2 regions of the Psychrobacillus sp. FSL K6-2843 genome follow, and region 1 is predicted to be linked to the other one. Evidence: a T-box and tRNA genes for the amino acid it is inferred to sense, from the RefSeq annotation. Region 1 holds a T-box; the other holds one or more tRNA genes.
The links. A T-box is a leader RNA that pairs with one kind of tRNA and senses whether it is charged. The one in region 1 lies ahead of argS (arginine--tRNA ligase), so its partner is inferred to be a tRNA-Arg.
Positions count from the first base shown of each region.

Region 2: it encodes a tRNA-Arg, which carries the amino acid that the T-box ahead of argS (arginine--tRNA ligase) is inferred to sense. The anticodon was not compared.

Region 1 covers NZ_CP152021.1:3,738,616-3,741,992, forward strand. The annotation lists gene MKY94_RS18930 (DUF418 domain-containing protein) at 1-66, shown strand, start outside; gene argS (arginine--tRNA ligase) at 113-1,792, opposite strand; T-box leader at 1,844-2,060, opposite strand; gene MKY94_RS18940 (GNAT family N-acetyltransferase) at 2,147-2,998, opposite strand; gene aroD (type I 3-dehydroquinate dehydratase) at 3,065-3,377, shown strand, end outside.
Region 2 covers NZ_CP152021.1:2,849,624-2,853,000, forward strand. The annotation lists tRNA gene MKY94_RS14365 (tRNA-Glu) at 156-227, opposite strand; tRNA gene MKY94_RS14370 (tRNA-Ser) at 235-325, opposite strand; tRNA gene MKY94_RS14375 (tRNA-Asn) at 333-407, opposite strand; tRNA gene MKY94_RS14380 (tRNA-Ile) at 412-488, opposite strand; tRNA gene MKY94_RS14385 (tRNA-Gly) at 495-568, opposite strand; tRNA gene MKY94_RS14390 (tRNA-Phe) at 578-653, opposite strand; tRNA gene MKY94_RS14395 (tRNA-Asp) at 797-872, opposite strand; tRNA gene MKY94_RS14400 (tRNA-Met) at 876-952, opposite strand; tRNA gene MKY94_RS14405 (tRNA-Ser) at 1,064-1,156, opposite strand; tRNA gene MKY94_RS14410 (tRNA-Ile) at 1,169-1,245, opposite strand; tRNA gene MKY94_RS14415 (tRNA-Met) at 1,252-1,325, opposite strand; tRNA gene MKY94_RS14420 (tRNA-Ala) at 1,345-1,420, opposite strand; tRNA gene MKY94_RS14425 (tRNA-Pro) at 1,437-1,513, opposite strand; tRNA gene MKY94_RS14430 (tRNA-Arg) at 1,520-1,596, opposite strand; tRNA gene MKY94_RS14435 (tRNA-Leu) at 1,613-1,701, opposite strand; tRNA gene MKY94_RS14440 (tRNA-Gly) at 1,717-1,791, opposite strand; tRNA gene MKY94_RS14445 (tRNA-Leu) at 1,809-1,893, opposite strand; tRNA gene MKY94_RS14450 (tRNA-Lys) at 1,917-1,989, opposite strand; tRNA gene MKY94_RS14455 (tRNA-Thr) at 1,996-2,071, opposite strand; tRNA gene MKY94_RS14460 (tRNA-Val) at 2,085-2,160, opposite strand; rRNA gene rrf (5S ribosomal RNA) at 2,199-2,314, opposite strand; rRNA gene MKY94_RS14470 (23S ribosomal RNA) at 2,437-3,377, opposite strand, start outside.

The DNA.
Region 1 (3,377 bases):
CCCTTAGAATTTATTTGGAGGTTATTTTACAGAGGTAAAGGGTTCCAACATAAGGCTAACAAGTAAGAAACTTTGGAGAAATTCCCACTGTCAGCAAGACAGTGGGGTTTTTCTACATCTGCTCCGGAGCATCTATCCCAAGTAAACTTAACCCTTCCTTTAAAACTATGGCAACCGCATAACAAAGCGTCAGCTTCGATTGCTTTGTTTCATTATCAACTAATATTTTTGTATTCGCATAATATTTATTGAAATGGCGAGATAGCGTTAGGCAATATTTTGCGATAAGTGATGGATCTGCCTGTTCAAAGGATTTCTGGATAACCTGTGGAAAGCCTTGAAGTGTCATTATCGTTGGCCATGCAGGTTCGCCTAGTCCTTCAAAACTCATGTCATTAATCTCAAACTTACCTTTTTGAAGGAGTGAGTTTATGCGTGCGTGAGTGTACTGAATATAGGGTCCAGTCTCACCCTCGAAGTTAAGCATTTGCTCCAGAGAAAATTCTACGTCATTCATACGATGATTTTTTAAATCATGGAAGATGACAGCCCCTACTCCAACTGATTTAGCAACCTCCTCTTTGTGAAGAAGTGAAGGATTTTTCTCCTCAATACTTTTTTTCGCCTCCTCGATAGCTTCATTTAAGACTTCTTTTAATAAGATCACTTTTCCTTTACGAGTCGACATCTTCTTACCATCCTTAAGCATCATCCCAAAAGGTACATGCTGACAGTCCTTTGCCCACGCATAGCCCATTTTTTGAAGCACACTGAAAAGCTGTTTAAAGTGAAGTGATTGTTCGTTGCCGACTACATAAAATGCTTTAGTAAAGGCATAGTTATTTTGACGATACAAGGCTGCAGCTAAATCTCTCGTTGCGTATAGAGTAGCTCCATCGGTTTTTTTGATCAAACATGGTGGCATATTCTCTAACTCGACTACTAACGCCCCGTCAGATTCCACGAGCAAACCCTTTTCTTCTATTTCTTTGACGACCGGTTCCATTTTGTCATTATAGAATGCTTCTCCATTAAAGGAATCAAACTGAATTCCTAGTAATTCATAGATATATTGAAATTCTTTAAGAGAGGCTTCCTTGAACCATTTCCAAAGCTGTAGTGCCTCTTCGTTACCCTGCTCTAGACTCTTGAAGGCAGCTCTTGCCTCAACATTGAGCTCTTCATCCACTTCAGCCTTTTCATGGAATTTTACATAGATTTTCAATAATTCCACTATTGGGGAGGCTTCAATTTTTTCTTTGTCTCCCCATAGCTTATAAGCAACGATCAGCTTTCCAAATTGAGTTCCCCAATCACCTAAATGATTAATACGAACAGCTTTGTAGCCATTTTTCTCAGAAATATTGGCAAGAGCATTTCCGATTACAGTTGAACGTAAATGTCCCATAGAGAATGGCTTAGCAATATTTGGTGAGGAAAGGTCTATAGTAACTTGTTCGTCTTTCATTGGTAGCTGGCCATAATTGTTTTGATTTTTAAGTATTTCCCCTAACACTTCTTTCGCAATAGTTTTCTGGTCATAAAAGATGTTCAAATAGCCCCCTACTGCCTCTACATTAGCAATAAGTGAACTCTTCACCTGTTTTGCCAATTCAGAAGCGATAAGCTGTGGTGATTTTTTATATAATTTCGCTAGCGTAAAACAAGGAAATGCTAAATCTCCTAATTCAATGTTCTTTGGTTTTTCTAAAAGCATTTGTATTTCTTTCACTGTTAACTTACTTTCTATCTCAGTCTCAATCGAAATAGCAATTTGCTTTAATAGTTCCATATATATTCACCCTCCATTTTGTTTTTCCATATAAAAAAGCTCTCATCTCTATGAAGAGACGAGAGCTGAAATTCCCGTGGTACCACTCTAGTTGTCACATATTGTGACCGCTTTAACGTTATTAACGAGGACTTCCCCGATCTTTTCTACTCTAGTTCAAAAAGCTTCTCCAAAGTGCGTTTCTCTGAAAAGTCCTGTATCAGGCTCTCACTACCCCTGACTCGCTAATCATTATCTCATCAGATACTCTCTTTATCATCGAATTGTGTATGAATTTTCACTAATTTTAATGGAATCAAATACTAAAGTCAATATGTGAATAAATGTCTCCTTATCTATCTAACATTTACTATCTCATTTATTCCCCAGCTTTAAATGAACTGAATCCATCAACTTTTGATAACCAATTTCTTGATATATTTTGTTGGATGTGGGATTTAACATATCGGTATATAAAACACAGAAGTCATATTCCTTTAAAAGCTCCTTGCTGCAGGCTGCTACCATTGTTCTTGCATAACCTTTGCGTCGCTTTTCTTTAGGAGTAAATACCATAGAAACAGTCACTCCATGAGTTGATGGTCTAGCCTTCTTCATCATAGACACAATCTCTCCATCGTCCTCCCATAAGAAAACCTCCTGTCCATTCAACATAGCAGTCACTCTCTGGGCTATTTCCTCTTTAGCAGTACTAGGAAGTCCAGTATCTTCTTCAAATTGGCTATACCATGATTCTATTAATGGAGCATCATCGTTATTAGCAAATCTCCAAGATCCTGGGCTATTTTCTAGCGTATCATCCACTTTATTTAATCGATATAATCCCTGTTCCATTAATAGTGAATTTGCTTGTCCCGTTTTCTCTTCCCATTTTGACGCGAAGCGAATAGCCCATTCCTTTACACTTATGATCGAGTTTATATGTATACCACGTTGTAAAATCTCTTCAATACATAAATCGATTGACGCTTCGATTTTATTTAAATCGACAAAAATAATATTAAGTGGATGTGGTGGAGTCATCTGGAAAAGTGCCAATAACTCTCCATCCTCCTCAATAGTAGCCATCAGTGGATCCTCATATCCTCCCACTCTAATTCTTTCAAGCACACCTAAAAATAAGCTAAATTTGTCCTCGTTTTGCTTTAAAAAAGGTTTTGCAATATCGTAAAACTTCTCTGCACTTTCATAGATTTGAAATCTCATTTTTACATCCCCTTTGTAACGTTTTATGTTAATATAACGTAAAACGTTGCATGATGGGAGATATTTATGAAAATTATTTCTATTCGGGATATTCATATTGGGGAAGGACTACCAAAAATTATTGTTCCACTAGTCGGAAAAAATAAAGAAGCCCTTTTTAAGGAGCTACAATTAGTTAAGGATGCTTCTCCTGATGTAGTCGAATGGAGAGTAGATTTATTACTGGAAGTTGAAAGCTTAGAATCTGTCAAAGACACCCTTTCATACATACGAGGTTATTTATATCCTACCCCCCTTTTGTTTACTTTTAGAAGTCACAAGGAAGGCGGCAATAAAGTTATTGAACCTGATTATTATAAGCAACTTTTACGTGAAGTGA
Region 2 (3,377 bases), 890 kb from region 1:
GAATTGTTTTATGAAATCGGTCCTTTCACTCCGTATTAATAAGTAGCATTTACAGAACAAAGGACAAAACATTAATACTCTAAAAACACCTGCGCAACTCTATCTTTTCAAAACAAAAAAGACAACCACCTAAGTGATTGTCTTTTTTTAAGTTATGACCCCTACGGGATTCGAACCCGTGTTACCGCCGTGAAAGGGCGGTGTCTTAACCGCTTGACCAAGGGGCCTTATATATGGCGGAGAAGGAGGGATTTGAACCCTCGCGCCGGTTGCCCGACCTACACCCTTAGCAGGGGCGCCTCTTCAGCCACTTGAGTACTTCCCCATATATATGGCTCCGAAGGTAGGACTCGAACCTACGACCGATCGGTTAACAGCCGATTGCTCTACCACTGAGCTACTTCGGAATAATGGTGGGCCTAAATGGACTCGAACCATCGACCTCACGCTTATCAGGCGTGCGCTCTAACCAGCTGAGCTATAGGCCCATTAATTGGAGCGGGTGAAGAGAATCGAACTCTCATCATCAGCTTGGAAGGCTGAGGTTTTACCACTAAACTACACCCGCTTGATAAAATGGTGGCTCAGGACGGAATCGAACCGCCGACACAAGGATTTTCAGTCCTTTGCTCTACCGACTGAGCTACTGAGCCTCTTCGATTTACACTAAGCTGCGCTTCTCTTTGTCAGCTTCACTCACTCATTAAGTCACATACTTTAGTATGCTCCTTCGTTCGTTCGATTGCTTCCTAGATTTGCTTGCTTATCCTAAATCTCTAAGTTGTTGAAAAATAAATGGCGGTCCCGACCGGGATCGAACCGGCGATCTCCTGCGTGACAGGCAGGCATGTTAACCGCTACACCACGGGACCATTTGGTTGCGGGGACAGGATTTGAACCTGTGACCTTCGGGTTATGAGCCCGACGAGCTACCGAACTGCTCCACCCCGCGACAATAAGAAAGTGTTGAAATTTAAATCAACTGTGCATTTAGTGAGTTTTACGTCCTCCACGCTTCGCTTGCGTCGACGTTATGTATAATATTTTTCCACTAACAATAAGATGGAGGAGGAAGAGGGATTCGAACCCCCGCGCGGTATGACCCGCCTGTCGGTTTTCAAGACCGATCCCTTCAGCCAGACTTGGGTATTCCTCCTAAATATTATGTTGGTGGACCTTGCAGGACTCGAACCTGCGACCGGACGGTTATGAGCCGTCTGCTCTAACCAACTGAGCTAAAGGTCCTTAAGATGGCGGCAGAGGGAGTCGAACCCACGACCTTTCGGGTATGAACCGAATGCTCTAGCCAGCTGAGCTACGCCGCCAGGAAATTTAAAATTAAATTGGTGGAGCCTAGCGGGATCGAACCGCTGACCTCCTGCGTGCAAGGCAGGCGCTCTCCCAGCTGAGCTAAGGCCCCAAATTTATTAATTAACTGGTCGGGAAGACAGGATTCGAACCTGCGACCCCTTGGTCCCAAACCAAGTGCTCTACCAAGCTGAGCTACTTCCCGTATATATGGCGCGCCCGGCAGGAGTCGAACCCACAACCTTCTGATCCGTAGTCAGACGCTCTATCCAATTGAGCTACGGGCGCTAATGTTTCATAAAAGTGGTGCCGAGGACCGGAATCGAACCGGTACGGTAGTCACCTACCGCAGGATTTTAAGTCCTGTGCGTCTGCCAGTTCCGCCACCCCGGCACTTTGATGAATCTTTGGAGCGGAAGACGAGGTTCGAACTCGCGACCCCCACCTTGGCAAGGTGGTGTTCTACCACTGAACTACTTCCGCTCGGTTATTAAATTAAATGGTGCGGGTGAAGGGAGTCGAACCCCCACGCCTTGCGGCGCTAGATCCTAAGTCTAGTGCGTCTGCCAGTTCCGCCACACCCGCATATTTATATCACAAAAAGTGAATGAGCCATGTAGGATTCGAACCTACGACCCTCTGATTAAAAGTCAGATGCTCTACCAACTGAGCTAATGGCTCAAAAAATGGTGCCGGAGAAAGGACTTGAACCCTCAACCTACTGATTACAAGTCAGTTGCTCTACCAGTTGAGCTACTCCGGCAGGAGTAAAGTTATGGTGGAGGATGACGGGCTCGAACCGCCGACCCTCTGCTTGTAAGGCAGATGCTCTCCCAGCTGAGCTAATCCTCCTGGGTATTAAAATGTATTTCTATGTATTTTTATTGCAAGCCCAGCGACGTCCTACTCTTGCAGGGGGAGACCCCCAACTACCATTGGCGCTGAAGAGCTTAACTTCCGTGTTCGGTATGGGAACGGGTGTGACCTCTTCGCCATCATCACTAGACTTGAATAATTATTTGAAAGACAAGTTCTATTATATCAACTATGTAGATTATTACAAGTGTTTTTTTAATAAAAATTTATTCTTTCAAAACTGAATAAACTGACATCTTAGAAACAAACAATTTGGTTAAGTCCTCGATCGATTAGTATTCGTCAGCTGCACGTGTCGCCACGCTTCCACCCCGAACCTATCTACCTCATCGTCTTTGAGGGATCTTACTTACTTGCGTAATGGGAAATCTCATCTTGAGGGGGGCTTCGTGCTTAGATGCTTTCAGCACTTATCCCGTCCACACATAGCTACCCAGCGATGCCCTTGGCAGAACAACTGGTACACCAGCGGTGTGTCCATCCCGGTCCTCTCGTACTAAGGACAGCTCCTCTCAAATTTCCTACGCCCACGACGGATAGGGACCGAACTGTCTCACGACGTTCTGAACCCAGCTCGCGTACCGCTTTAATGGGCGAACAGCCCAACCCTTGGGACCGACTACAGCCCCAGGATGCGATGAGCCGACATCGAGGTGCCAAACCTCCCCGTCGATGTGGACTCTTGGGGGAGATAAGCCTGTTATCCCCGGGGTAGCTTTTATCCGTTGAGCGATGGCCCTTCCATGCGGAACCACCGGATCACTAAGCCCGTCTTTCGACCCTGCTCGACTTGTAGGTCTCGCAGTCAAGCTCCCTTCTGCCTTTACACTCTTCGAATGATTTCCAACCATTCTGAGGGAACCTTTGGGCGCCTCCGTTACACTTTAGGAGGCGACCGCCCCAGTCAAACTGCCCGCCTGACACTGTCTCCTACCCGGGTTACGGGTATGGGTTAGAATTTCAATACAACCAGGGTAGTATCCCACCGACGCCTCCTCCGAAGCTGGCGCTCCGGGCTCTAAGGCTCCTACCTATCCTGTACAAGTTGCACCAAAATTCAATATCAAGCTACAGTAAAGCTCCACGGGGTCTTTCCGTCCTGTCGCGGGTAACCTGCATCTTCACAGGTACTATAATTTCACCGAGTCTCTCGTTGAGACAGTGCCCAGATCGTTACGCCTTTCGTGCGGGTC